Regions from separate parts of the Candidatus Macondimonas diazotrophica genome, predicted to be linked through region 4. Evidence: predicted binding sites of a transcription regulator. Region 4 holds the regulator's gene; each other region holds the start of a gene.

Region 1 (3,506 bases), on a different contig from region 4:
GGCGCTGCGGGGTGTGTCTCGTGCGCCGCGCCGGGCTGATCCGTTCCATGAGTCTGCGGTGGGCAGCCGCCTGTCGCGCCAGGCTTACTCATCACCCGCGGGAGATTCGCCATGATCAAGACACGTGGATATGCTGCACAGGATGCTTCAAGTCCCTTGGCGCCGTTTGATTTCGAGCGTCGCGATCCGGGTCCGCAGGATGTCGTCATCCAGATTCTCAACTGCGGGGTATGCCATTCGGATCTGCACCAGGCGCGCAACGAATGGTCGAATACGCTCTATCCCAGCGTCCCTGGTCATGAAATCGTCGGGCGTGTGACGGCGGTTGGTGGCGAGGTGACCCGCTTCAAGGTCGGCGATCTCGCCGGTGTTGGCTGCATGGTCGACAGCTGCCAGCATTGCCCCTCCTGCGCCGAGGGGTTGGAGCAGTACTGCGAGCAGGGGTTCGTCGCGACCTATAACGGTCGAGGGCCGGGCAGCGAGAATACCTATGGCGGCTATTCCCAGACCATTGTGGTCAAAGACGCGTTTGTGCTGAAGATTCGTCACGATGCGGATCAGATCGCAGCAGTGGCGCCGTTGCTGTGCGCCGGGATCACCACTTATTCGCCGCTCCGCCATTGGGGCGTCGGGCCAGGGACACGTGTGGGCGTGGTCGGTTTGGGCGGTCTGGGGCACATGGCCGTGAAGCTCGCCCATGCCATGGGGGCCGAGGTGACGTTGTTCACTACCTCACCCGGGAAGCAGGCGGATGGCCAGCGGCTGGGTGCCGATACGGTCGTGATTTCCAAGGACAAGGCGCAGATGGATGCGCAACGGGGGCGCTTCGACTTCATTCTCAATACCGTGGCAGCGCCACACCGGCTGGATGACTATCTCCAGTTGCTCAAGCGCGACGGTACCATGACACTGGTGGGTGCGCCCGCCGAGCCGCATCCCGCGCCCCAGGTGTTCAACCTGATCTTTCGGCGTCGCCAGATCGCCGGTTCGCTGATCGGGGGCATTCAGGAAACCCAGGAAATGCTGGATTTTTGCGCCGATCACGGCATCGTGTCGGATATCGAACTGATTTCGATGAAAGAGATCAATGCGGCCTACGAGCGTATGTTGAAGGGCGATGTCAAATATCGCTTTGTCATCGATATGGCGACCTTGACGACAGATTCCCAATGAAGCACGAAACGATCGGATGGTCCTGTATCCATTCCGAATGGACATCACGCACAGCATGAGAGGACAGGAATGAATCGCAAAACGGCATTGCGGGTGGGCATCGGGGGGCCGGTGGGCTCCGGCAAGACGGCGCTGGTCGACGCATTGTGCAAGCAGTTGCGTACGCGCTACCAGATCGCCGTCGTGACCAATGACATTTACACCCGTGAGGATGCGGAGTTTCTGACTCGCAGCGGTGCATTGGCGCCCGAGCGCATCATCGGCGTGGAGACCGGGGGATGTCCGCATACCGCGATTCGGGAAGATGCTTCTATGAATCTCGCCGCGGTCGCCGAATTGAGTCAGCGTTTACCCGATCTCGATCTGGTTTTCGTTGAAAGTGGGGGTGACAATCTGGCGGCCACCTTCAGCCCGGAACTGTCGGATCTCACGCTGTATGTGATCGATGTCTCGGCGGGCGACAAGATTCCGCGCAAGGGTGGGCCCGGGATTACCCGATCCGATCTGCTGATCATCAATAAGACGGATCTGGCGCCACATGTGGGGGCTTCTCTCGATGTGATGGATCGCGACGCGCGCCGAATGCGTGGTGAACGCCCCTTCATGTTCACCAATCTCAAGACGGGTGCAGGATTGCCGGAGGTGATTGCCTTTATCGAACGGGAGGGCTTGCTCGGGCGGTGATGCTTTGACAGGCGAGGCTGCTCTTTTCGGGGCGGGACATGAGGATACGGAGAGGCAAGGCTGGCTCGCTGCTTGTATTGCACATATTTAGTGCGCGACCGAGAGCGTTCGCACCATTATTGTGCGATGCGCGGAATCATCGGTGTCATCCACCCATGTCGATTCTGTGACAAAACACATTTTGGGCTTTTCCCAAGCCAGTGGCACAAATTCTGCTCTAGCTCCGTGGACCCGAAAAAATCAGGCGTCCCGACCGGCCAAAGGCGGCCGGTTTCTCAGGGTTACCAATGTAGGAGCTAGCCACATGAAGAAAATTTCCCTCAGCCGCCACATCATGGGCATGACCGCCTTGGGCGTCTTGTCTGTTGCGGCGCAACCGGTTCAAGCAGCCGTCAGCGGCAATATCGGCGTATTTTCCAAGTATGTGCTGCGTGGCGTGACCAACGACGCCGAAAGCGACGATCCGGCTCTGCAGGGGGGATTCGACTATTCCCATGACAGCGGGTTCTACGCTGGCTACTGGGGTTCGAGCCTGGATTACAACTACGAAACCGGCAGCGACACGACCGCAGCGACCGGATTCGAAAACGACTTCTACTTCGGCTATGCGCCGACCGTGGGCGATGTCACCTTCGACATCGGCTTGATTCAGTACTACTACGTGAGCGTTGATGACTCTGACCTCACTGAGGCGGTGTTGGGTGTGTCCTACATGGGCGCCTACGCCAAGATGCAGTACCTGCTCAACGATGGCCTATGGGGCAACCAGGGCGACATCTACTGGACGGCCGGCTATGCCTTCGATCTGCCGTCGGACTTCACCTTCGCCATCGATCTCGGTTACTACACCTACGACGACGACGACAATGACGAGCTGGGCGGCGCCACGCTGCAGGATTCCGGATTCCGTCATGCCAACTTCACGCTGTCTCATCCCATTGGCGAAACCGGTGCCACCATGGGTCTGACCTACATCCTGGGTGGCGAAACCCGGGATGAAGTGGATCAGGGCGACACCATGGTTTTCAGCATCACCTACGACTTCGACGTGATGTGAGACCTGCGCCCCCTGCTTCGACAGGGGGCGTTTTCGTTTTTCCAACGGATTAGTGACAGTCAAGGAGACTTCCATGACTCAGGCGAAATCGCTCCGCCGGGTTCGTACGGCGTTGCTCGCGATTGCATTGGCCGCGGCCAGTTCGCTGGCCCAGGCCGCGGAGACCATCAAGGTCGGTGTGCTGCATTCCCTGTCCGGCACCATGGCCATCAGTGAGACCTCGCTGAAGGATGTGGCGCTGATGACCATTGAGGAAATCAATGCGAGCGGCGGCGTGATGGGCAAACAGCTCGAGCCGGTGGTGGTGGATCCAGCGTCCGACTGGCCGCTGTTTGCCGAGAAGGCGCGTGAGCTGTTGACCCGCGACAAGGTCGACGTGGTGTTCGGCTGCTGGACTTCGGTTTCCCGTAAATCCGTCCTGCCGGTTTTCGAGGAACTCAATGGGCTCTTGTTCTATCCGGTTCAGTACGAAGGCCAGGAGCAGTCGAAGAACGTGTTCTATACCGGTGCGGCGCCTAATCAGCAGGCCATCCCCGCGGTGGAATACCTCATGAGCGAGGACGGTGGTGGCGCCAAGCGCTGGGTGCTGCTG
Region 2 (3,506 bases), on a different contig from region 4:
AGCTCGAGCCGTTGCACAGCATGGCCCGGCGCAATGCCGATCAGGCCGCGCGCGATCTGGGACAGGCGCTCGCGCGCAAGGAACAGCTCGATCGTCAAATGGCGGAACTGGTGCGCTATCGCGCGGACTACCGCGAGGAGCTGCGCTGCGCCATGTCGGAAAGCCTGCGGATCGATCAGGCGCACGCCTACCGGAATCTGCTCGAGCGCCTGGATGCCGCGATCGAGCGGCAGCAGGCGCTGCTGGACACTCAGGTGAGGGCTTGTGACCAGGCCCGGCATCAGTATTTCGATCGTCACGCCCGGTTGCAGGCGCTTGACCAACTGATTCAGGCACGGCGCAAGGCGGAACGGGCGCGTCAGGCGGTTCGTGAACAGCATCTGCTCGATGATCTGACGCAATCGCGCTGGCGTCTGGCGAAGTCCGTGTCATGAATGGCTTGTCGACCGGCTTTCTCCCTCAGGTCGAGGTGACCGCGGCGGTGAACGCCGAGCGTACGCCGGGGGAGGCCACCGAGGAATCGTCGTCGGCCGATGGGTTTGCGACGCTGCTCGAAGTCGTCGGGACGGCGTTGAGCGCCCTGAAGTCCGCCACGCAGCCGGTAGCCGCGGACCGGTCATCAGGGGCCGAAGGCGACGCGCCGACCGCACCGGACATGATCCCGCCGGATGAGGCGGCATCGGCGCCGGACGGCCTTTGGGCGCTGCCTGGACTCGGTTTGTCTGGGGGCGAATCGCCGTTCAGGCTGTTTGCGCCCCTCGCGCCGCAACCCGCCGGGCAGGATGCCCAGCGGCGGCTGCCGATTTCGCCGGCGGATCCACCTCGCCTGCACTCCACCCGTGTCGTTCTGGATGAGGTGCCGCCAGCGGATGATGGCGCGGTCTCGCCGCCCGTCGATACGGTGCTGACATCGGCTTCGCTCACACGGCCACCAGTCGCTTCGCCGTCTGCGGAACCGGGCGGCGACCCTCTGGACGCGGCGGCGCCGCAAGCGATCCGCGAACTGGATCTGCTCAGCGGCCGAGAAGGGAACTCGATCGATGGCACCGACGGGCCGCTGGCCGAGATGGCGCAGCGGTTGATCCGCGATCGGCCCGCTGTTCTTCGGTCCGAACCGGAACCGATGTTTTCCTTGCCGCGCTCGATCCATCATCCGGACTGGGCAGCGGATGTGGGCGAACGGCTGGTCTGGATGCAACGCGCTGACCTCAAGACTGCACATCTGCGGTTGGATCCGCCGCAGCTGGGCGAGATCGAGGTTCACATCACCCTGCGTGAAGCCGGCACCGAAATCTGGTTCTCGACCGCGTCGGCCACGGTGCGTGAGGCATTGGAAACGGCTCTGCCGCGGCTGCGGGAAATGTTTAGTCAGAATGGACTGCAACTGGACCAGGCGGGTGTCTACTCCGGCGGGGGTGGCGGGGAATCCCCGGCGTTCGCGCGGTCGCCGCAGCCATCGCGGCGTCTGCTGCAGGCGCATACTGCGGAACCTGTGGCGCCTGTCGCGTTGTCGCGGCCGCACGGTGGCTTGTTCGAGGCCTATGCCTGAGCAACCTTCGAGCCGCTGAACGGGCTGCGTGGTGTCAAAATCAAGTCGACGCCCTGTGATTCTGCCAACGATACCGTTCCGGTTTTTTGACGCTTTACCGTCCCGCTTTCCTGCCTTCGTCGAGAAGCAATTGAATTAAGGCCTATTTTTCGTCTGGCCCGAATTTTGCCCTGCGCTTGAACGAATCGTTCATGTAAACCAAAGGGGCTTTCGTGGCGCAGCAAATCGATCCAGCCCCAGCCGCTCCGCGGGCTGGCCGTTCGAAGACCTTGATCCTGATCGTGGTACTGGCCTTGGCGCTTGGTGCCGGCGCGGCTGCGGGTGCGTGGTTTCTATGGGGCCGGACCGGTCCGGGTGAGGCTGAGCCCGACCCGGCCGCCAGCGCCCACGGCGGCGCCCACGCGGCGGCCAGCACCGTGTTCTTCACCCTGGAGCCCTCCTTCGTCGTCAATTTCGAGCTTCCCTCGCCGGTGCGCTTCCTGCAGGTCACGGTCGAGCTGGAGTTGGGCAGTGCAGCCGACGAGGAAGCCGTGAAGAAGCATCAGCCCGTCATTCGCAACAATCTGCTGCTGTTGTTCAGTGCCCAGGATTACGAGGGGTTGCGCACGCGGGAAGACAAGGAACGGTTGCGTGAAGCCGTGTTGCAAGAGGTGCGCTCGATTTTGAAGGAACGCGCCGGGCGCGACGGCGTGGTGCAAGTGTACTTCACCCATTTCGTCATGCAGTAGGAACGAGCCATGGGTACGGTCGGCGACATTCTGTCTCAGGAAGAGATTGCAGCCTTGCTTCACGATGCGACCCCGGGTGCATCCGGTCCGATCGTGGCGACCTTCGATTTTGCTGCGGATGATCACCAGATTCGCGCCCTCCTGCCGTTGTTCGATCCCATTGCCCAGAACTTCGCCCGACGTCTGCAGCACACATTGAGTGCGGGCTTGCGTCAACCGGTCGCGATCGCGGTACGGCCGGCCGTCTGCCATGGGTCGTCGACGGCCGCCCTGGCCACGCTGGGCGCGGTGTCCACGGCTTGCCTGGAAAGTACCGATCCGGTCGATTTCCTGTGGGTCGCCATCGAAAGCTCGTGGGTGATTCGAATGGTGGACGCCTACTACGGCGGCGCTGGTGGGCAGAGTGGCGGCGACTACGCGGCGTCGCTGGCCGCGAACTGGGCCCAGCGTCGGCTGATCGAGCTGGTCCGATCGGAGCTGTTGGCCGTTTGGCCGCCTGCCCATCCGCTTCATTTGGCCCCGGTCGAGGCGCAGGGCGGAAAGCCGGTGGCAGGTGCCGGCGAAAACCCCGAGAAGGTGATTCTGCAGCCTTTTGCCCTGCAGATGGCAGAGCAGGAAGCGGAGCTTGCGCTGGTGATTCCCCTGTCGTTGCTGACCGGAATCACCACATCGGAGATGCCGTACAGCGTGGCGCGGCAGAAGGGCTGGCAGCGTGCCCTGGGGCAGGCATTGCGCGAAGCGCCCCTGACCCTGTCGGCGCAGCTGGCCGAGGTCCGGCTGACAGTGCGGGAACTGCTGGCGCTTCGCAACGGCGACATCCTGCCGCTCGAAGCCCCCAGCCGGGTCAAGGTCTATCTCGAAGATCGGTCCCTGATGGAGGGTGAAATCGGTATGACGGGCGGACGCAAGGTCGTGCGGCTGCGGCACGGCATGGATCACCTGGACGATACAGGCAAGGGAGTGAACTGATGGCGGAAACGATCGAGCGAACCGAACAGCCGGCCGAAGCCGCGGCAGCAGAGCCTGCGGTGCCGCCCGAGGAGGCCGGCGCGACCGATGCCCTGCTCGCCGGATCGGCGGCGACCCGTGGCGCCGTCAGCCTGGATGTCTTGATGGACGTCCCAGTGACGCTGTCCATCGAAGTTGGGCGCAGCCGGCTGAGTATCCGGGAGGTTCTGGCCTTGCATGAGGGTGCAGTGGTAACGCTGGACCGCCATGCGGGGGAGCCG
Region 3 (3,506 bases), on a different contig from region 4:
GGCCGGTCAGTGCGACTTGGAAACTCATGACGGAATCCTCGGAAAGCTGGGTAGAGACTGGGGGTTACGATCAGCGAATCTGCTGCACCTGGGTCAGTTCGACGCTTTGGCCATTGGCTAGATTCAGGCGAAGCGCCTGACCGGTCCGGCCAAGGCTTACGCTGCTCACTTCCATTTCGAGCGCAATGCCCGGCGCGTAATTGCCCGCCGTTCCGACGGTTTCCACCCGATAATCCCCCGGAGCGAGGCGCTCACCATTGGCATCCAGGCCATCCCAGGTAAATGACATTCCATTCTCGGTCCGCGTTGGGGCGAGGGTGCGTACCGGCTGGCCGGCCGCGTCGAGGATTCTGATCCGGGTGTCGGGGCCGGCGTCGGCTGGGAGCTGGCCTTGAATGGTGCCTTGTTCTGCAAGGGTCACCGTCGTGGCCGGAATCAAGACCTTGCGTCCAACCAGCGATGAGCCGAGCAAGGCCTGATTGGTGTACAGACTGTTGGCGAGGTCTGCGAAGCCTGCTTGCATTTCCTGGATGCCGCTGACGGTGCTGAACTGTGCCAGTTGACCGAGGAAGGCACCGTTATCCATCGGCTGGGTCGGATCCTGATTGCGCAGCTGGGTCGTCATCAGCAGCAAAAAGTCATCCTGCCCCAACTCGCCTTGGGTCGAGGCGGTGGATTTCTGGGCCACGGACAAGCCCAGCGAATCAATGGTGCTATTGGTCGGGATGGCCGTCATGGCGTGCCTCCTATTGGCCCAGCATGAGGGTGCGCAGCAGCAATTCCTTGCTGGTATTGAGCACCTCGACGTTGTTCTGGTAAGAGCGGGATGCGGAAATCATGTTGACCAGTTCGTCGATTGGATTGACGTTGCTGCCGTAGACATATCCGTCCTTATCGGCCAGCGCATGGCCAGGTTGATACAGGCGTGGGGGCGGCGCCGGGTTTTCCAGAACGCCCAAGGTGCGAACGCCGGCAGCGGCGACGTCGTTGCCATTCGTCGAGGCGAGCGCATCCTTCAACAAGGGGGCGAAGTAAGGCTGACGGGCGCGATAGGCCTCCTGAGCCGAGCCGGCCACATTGTTTGCGTTCGCCATGTTGCTGGCCGTCAGGTTGAGCCGGACCGATTGCGCTTCCAGTGCCGAGCCAGCGATGGTAAAGACATCAAACAGCGACATGGTCAGCGTTCTCCCCCAGTGATGGCCTGTTGCAGGCTGCGCAGACGGCTCTGGATGAACTGCAGCGTGGCCTGGTAATGCACCGCGTTTTCCGCAAACGCGCCCTGTTCCTGTTGCAGGTCGACGCTGTTGCCGTCCAGCGCCGGTTGGGTCGGGACCCGGTAACGGACGTGGTCGTGCACGCCGCTGGAGGGCAGATGTCGTGCATCGGTCCCGGAAAGCGCGAGGTTCCCGGATTGGCTGGTGGCCCGAGACAGGACGGCCTTGAAGTCCACGTCCTTGGCCAGAAATCCAGGCGTATCGGCATTGGCAATGTTGGCGGCAAGCAGACGCGTGCGCGCCGTCCAGACTTTCAGTGCGTCTTCGTGAATTCCCAGACTGTTCGAGAAGGCAGGTTTCATCGTGGCTGTCTCCGCAGAAAGCGCCCGCATCGCGTGGTCACCAGCAAATATCGGGCCATTTGTTTTCAATCAATCATTTGGCACACGGCCGCAGTGCGGCGAATCCGCTTTTGGCCCGGATTGCGCCGGAAACACGTGATCACGGGCCGTTCGAGCGTCAATCCTCTGGCACAGGGTTCAGCGGCTGTTGAGCGCATTCATGTTGGCAATCTGCTGGGTGAGAAAACTGCTGGTGCTCTGAAGCTGGCCGACAAGCTTGTCCAAGGCCGTGAACTGGGCGAGGTAGCGGTTCTGCAGATTTTCCATGCGTTGATCCAGTCGCTCCCGGTCCTGGGTCAATCCGCGGATGGCGTCCTGCAAACTGCGGGTGCGGGCATCGACCACACCGCTGGTGCCGCCATAGCCGGTGACGACCGGCTCCAGCCGATCGAGCAGGCCGCCATCGCCGGTCAATAGGGCTGACACGGCCGTAGGGTCGTTCTTGAGTACCTCATCGAGCCGAGATGCTTTCAGCGTGAGATTCCCCGCCTTGTCGCTCGTGATGCCAATGGCGCTCAATACGCGCAGGTCATTCGTGGTGTCGCTCAAGGGGGTGCTGAGTTCGCGGCGGAGTGTCGCGCCCAGGGCGCGTGCCGCGGAGTCTCCCAGGAGCGGGCCGGCGGACTTGGACTCGGGGTCATAGCGGCTGAGGTTGCCGAGGGTGCTGATCAATGCATTGTAGGTTTCGATAAATTTCTTGATGGCGTCCTTCGCCCCGGTCGAGTCCAGCGCCAATTGCATATCGGCCGGGTTGCCGGGATTGGCAGCGAGCAGCTCCAGATCCACGCCGTCCACCACATCCTCGATGCGGTTGGTCGGACTGCTGCGCAAGACGCCGTCAATCCGAATCTGCGCATTGTGCGCCGGGCTTTGCTCGGTGTAATTGCCGGTCACGGCATTGAGCGGGTCATGGACCAGGCTTGCCAGTCCGCCATTGCCCCCACTTGTGGTGATGGTGATGGCTTGATCGCTGCCCGTCTTGCCTTGGGTGAGAATCAGGTGTTGGCCATCGTCGCCGTCGACCACTCGGGCCACGATGCCCGGGTTGCCAGTGGCCGCGTTGATGCGATCCCGGATGGCGCTCAGTGTCTGGCCGTTCTCATCGATTGCCACCTCGAATGAAGTTCCACCCGCGGTAATCGCCAGTGTTCCGGTGCCGATCGCGGTATTCGCTGCGAAAGCACCTGAGAGCAATTTGTGGGCGCTTGCCATCTGCACGACTTCAATGCGGTATTCGCCGGCGCTTGCGTCGCTCGAGGCCGTGGCCGTAAACAATTCCGGTTGTGAAATCGTGGCCTTGATCTGACCGAACAACCCGGAGCCGCTCAAGGCAGTCAGGCTGTCGCGCAAGGCGACCAAGGCCCCTTTCAGTGCGCCGAATGCCGACAAGCGTGTCTGCAGTTGCGTCTCGCGCTGATCCAGGCGCAATTGCGCAGGCTGTTGTTCGGCCTGTACCAAGCCTTGCACCAAGGCGTTGACATCCAGTCCCGAACCGAGACCCGGAGAGCTGATGGATGCCATGACTCACTCCCGATTGGTGGGGGTCGGGGTCGGGCAGCGATTGCCGGAACCGAGATGCTGATATCGCCGGACACCCTTTATTGAAGAGTAGCCGCAGCCCGAAAAGCGGGGCTGCGGCATTTTTTGGGGCTTTCGCTTTTCTTATCGCAGCAACGAGAGCACCGTCTGGGGCACCTGGTTGGCCTGGGCCAGGATCGCCGTGCCCGCCTGCTGCAGGATCTGGGCTTTGGTCAGATTGGCGGTTTCGGCCGCGAAATCAGCGTCCAAGATCCGCGAGCGGGACGCACTGACATTTTCAGAAGTGGTCTGGGCATTGGAAATGGCTGTGCTGAAGCGGTTCTGCACCGCGCCCAGGCCGGCGCGCAGGTCG
Region 4 (3,506 bases):
GCAACCGCTCGGTGGTCAATGAGGTCTCGCTCCGTGTCCAGGCAGGTGAAGTGGTTGGCCTGCTGGGCCCCAATGGGGCCGGGAAAACGACCATGTTCTACATGATGGCGGGCCTGGTCCGACCGGATCGCGGGCGTATCATGCTGAGTGGCGAGGAAATCTCCGATCTTCCGATCCATTTGCGCGCGCGCCGTGGAATCGGTTATCTGCCCCAGGAAGCCTCGGTCTTCCGCCGGTTGACGGTGGCAGAGAACATTCTGGCGATTCTTGAACTCCGGCCCACGCTATCGGCGACGGATCGCAAGCGACGCTGCCAGTCCCTGCTGGAGGAGTTTCACATTGCGCATCTGCGTGACTCCCAGGGCATGAGCCTCTCGGGTGGCGAAAGGCGACGACTGGAGATCGCCCGCGCCCTGGCCGCCGAACCCAGCTTCATCCTGCTCGATGAGCCTTTTGCGGGCGTCGACCCCATTTCTGTCGTGGACATTCAGCGGATCGTGACCCACCTGCGCGATCGCGAGATCGGGGTCCTCATCACCGATCACAATGTCCGCGAAACACTTCATATTTGCGAGCGCGCCTATATCCTGAGCGAAGGCTCCATCATTGCCCAAGGTGAGCCTGATCAGATCCTGGCCGATAAGACCGTAAGGGAAGTCTACCTGGGCCAAGCATTCCAACTTTGACAGCCTTGCGCCCCACAGCCCCTTCGAGGGAGTAGAATCCGAACAATGATCGCTGCCAACCATTCGTCGTTCCTATGAAACAGACACTGCACCTCAAAATGGGCCAGCGTCTGGCCATGACCCCTCAACTGCAGCAGGCAATCCGCCTGCTCCAACTGTCGTCGATCGAATTGCAACAGGAAATCCAGACCATCCTCGATAACAATCTGATGATCGAGAATGGGTCAGCCGAGGGAAGCGACACGGCCGAGGACGCAGCCAGCGACTACCAGGAGACTGCAGGGGATTCGATGACCGGCCTTGATGCGTCAGCCGAAGCCCCAACCGATGCGCGCGGTGACGACTTAGACCTGGCGTGGGAAGACCCATGGTCGCAGGGCGAGGACACGGTTGCCGGCAGCGGGGAAGCCTGGGACTTCAATCAAACACCCAGTCAGGACGGCGGCGAGCTGCGAGATCATCTGATCTGGCAGATGCGTCTGGGCCACTTTTCCGAAACTGATGAGGCCATAGCGCTTGCCATCATCGACGCCATCAACGATGACGGCTATCTCACCGAGTCGCTCGATGCACTGGTTGGCGAGGTGGGTCCGGACTTGGCCACCGAGCCGGCTGAAATTCTTGCGGTTCTGCAACGGATTCAAGGTTTCGATCCCTTGGGTGTCGGCGCCCGTGACCTGCGCGAAGCGCTGCTGTTGCAGCTCAAGGCGATTCAGCCCAGCGACGTGCTCCCACTTGCGTGCGAGCTGGTCGAACATCACCTGGATCTGTTGGCCAACCGAGATTTCGCCACGCTTCAGCGCCGACTCAAAACGACGGAGGACGGATTGCGAGCGGCGATCGAATTGATCCAGCGCCTCAACCCACGTCCAGGGGCACAGATCTCTCAGAAAACGGCGGGATACGTGATACCCGATGTGATTGTCCGCCGTTCCGGTACGGGTTGGCGAGTCGATCTCAATACGGAAACCACCCCCAAGCTACGCATCAATCGGCTGTATGCCTCCCTCATCAAGCGTGCGGACAGCAGTCGCGACAACGAAACGATGCGTCAGCACCTCCAAGAGGCGCGATGGTTTCTGAAGAGTCTCCAGAGTCGCAACGAAACGCTGTTCAAAGTGGCCTCCAGCATCGTTGAACGCCAACAAGCCTTTTTCGATCACGGTGAAGAAGCCATGCAACCCATGGTGTTGCGCGAAATCGCCGAAGCGGTCGGCATGCACGAAAGCACCATTTCCCGCGTGACCAATCAAAAATACATGCATACCCCACGCGGCATCTTCGAGTTCAAGTACTTCTTTTCCAGCCACGTGACCACCGTCGACGGTGGCGAATGTTCCGCTACTGCGATTCAGGCCATGATCCGCAAGCTCATCGCGGCAGAAAACCCGCGCAAACCGCTGAGCGACAGTAAACTCACAGAGATGTTGCTGGGAAATGGAATCAATGTCGCCCGACGCACGGTTGCCAAGTATCGCGAATCCATGTCCATTCCACCTTCGAACGAACGCAAGCGACTGGTTTGAAGGGGCTGATTACCAAGGGGATGCCAGATGAAAATTGATGTTACCGGCCAGAATATCGAAATCACGACCGCCATCCGTCAATACGCCGCCGAGAAGCTCGAACGCATCCAGCGGCACCTCGATCAACCGCTGGACGCTCATATGGTGTTGCGGGTCGAAAAGGAACGCCATCATGCCGAAGCCAAGATCCCGGTGAACGGCAGCACGCTATTCGCCGATGCCACCAGCGAAGACATGTATGCGGCGATTGACGCCTTGGCCGACAAACTCGACCGCCAGGCGCTGCGTTACAAGGACAAGAATAACGATCACCATCCCCGGGAAGCCCGAAAATCCGAGATTCATAACCAATAGAGCGCCTAGCCCGGTCAAGCCTGCATGCTGCCAGGCTTGACCGCTTCCTTCCCGAGATCGCCACTTCGCAAGGTAACCCCTCTGATGAAGCTTTTGATCCTGAGTGGTTTGTCTGGCGCAGGAAAGAGCGTGGCCTTGCACATGCTGGAAGATCTTGGTCTTTACTGCGTGGACAATCTGCCGCTGTCCTTGCTCGAGGCACTCGTTGAGGATTTCTCCCGGCATGGGGATTTCTCCTCCCAGGGCGTCGCGGTCGGCATCGATGCGCGTTCTCGTGCGCCGGAACTGGACAGCTTCGGCGAATGCCTGGCTCGGTTACGTCGGCGGGGTGTGGATGTCGAGACCATATTCCTTCAAGCCGAACCGGATACGCTGCTCAAACGTTACAGCGAAACCCGGCGGCGTCACCCGTTGAGCAGCACGCAACGGGCGCTGGTCGAGGCCATCGAAGCGGAGCGCAAGCTGCTCAGCCCAATCGCCGAGCAAGCCGATCTGGTGCTGGATACCAGCCTGACCACGATGCACCAGTTGCGCGACAGCATCCGTCAACGCGTGCACGGTCGGGATGGCTTCTTTTCACTCATGATCCAGTCGTTCGCCTACAAACAGGGGGTTCCGTCCGATGCGGATTTCGTATTCGATATCCGCTGTCTGCCTAATCCTCACTGGCAACCGGGTCTGCGTCCGTTGACTGGTCTGGATACCGAGGTGGCGACCTATCTCGAAGCGGAGCCGCTGACTCAGGCTCTTTTCGACGATATCCGGTCCTATCTGGAACATTGGCTGCCGCGTTTCGAAACCGAAAACCGCAGTTACTTGACCGTGGCCATCGGCTGCACCGGAGGCCAGCATCGCTCGGTATATATGGCCGAGCGCCTGAAGCGCCATTTCAGCGCCAGTTACCCCAAAGTTTTGGTACGGCACACCGGTCTCCGATAGC

Evidence for each region. Region 4 encodes sigma-54, which starts transcription at its own class of promoters, with help from an activator protein. Its sites were predicted from a motif close to TGGCANGNTNCNTGCTT; they were not measured.
Region 1: E4680_RS11025 (TorF family putative porin) is a predicted target of sigma-54. The motif match lies at 2,059-2,075, and genes of this name have one in related genera.
Region 2: E4680_RS04370 (flagellar basal body-associated FliL family protein) is a predicted target of sigma-54. The motif match lies at 1,704-1,720, and genes of this name have one in related genera.
Region 3: flgB (flagellar basal body rod protein FlgB) is a predicted target of sigma-54. The motif match lies at 1,618-1,634, and genes of this name have one in related genera.

Annotation. Positions count from the first base shown of each region.
Region 1 covers NZ_SRIO01000015.1:60,665-64,170, reverse strand. The annotation lists gene E4680_RS11035 (NAD(P)-dependent alcohol dehydrogenase) at 112-1,173, shown strand; gene ureG (urease accessory protein UreG) at 1,243-1,857, shown strand; gene E4680_RS11025 (TorF family putative porin) at 2,162-2,914, shown strand; gene urtA (urea ABC transporter substrate-binding protein) at 2,988-3,506, shown strand, end outside.
Region 2 covers NZ_SRIO01000004.1:102,611-106,116, forward strand. The annotation lists gene fliJ (flagellar export protein FliJ) at 1-434, shown strand, start outside; gene E4680_RS04365 (flagellar hook-length control protein FliK) at 431-1,549, shown strand; gene E4680_RS04370 (flagellar basal body-associated FliL family protein) at 1,762-2,277, shown strand; gene E4680_RS04375 (FliM/FliN family flagellar motor switch protein) at 2,287-3,246, shown strand; partial or broken gene fliN (flagellar motor switch protein FliN) at 3,387-3,506, shown strand, end outside.
Region 3 covers NZ_SRIO01000004.1:91,081-94,586, forward strand. The annotation lists gene flgE (flagellar hook protein FlgE) at 1-28, opposite strand, end outside; gene E4680_RS04295 (flagellar hook assembly protein FlgD) at 71-736, opposite strand; gene flgC (flagellar basal body rod protein FlgC) at 747-1,175, opposite strand; gene flgB (flagellar basal body rod protein FlgB) at 1,178-1,576, opposite strand; gene fliD (flagellar filament capping protein FliD) at 1,754-3,136, opposite strand; gene E4680_RS14530 (flagellin N-terminal helical domain-containing protein) at 3,278-3,506, opposite strand, start outside.
Region 4 covers NZ_SRIO01000002.1:4,709-8,214, reverse strand. The annotation lists gene lptB (LPS export ABC transporter ATP-binding protein) at 1-686, shown strand, start outside; gene E4680_RS01575 (RNA polymerase factor sigma-54) at 761-2,212, shown strand; gene hpf (ribosome hibernation-promoting factor, HPF/YfiA family) at 2,240-2,566, shown strand; gene rapZ (RNase adapter RapZ) at 2,651-3,505, shown strand.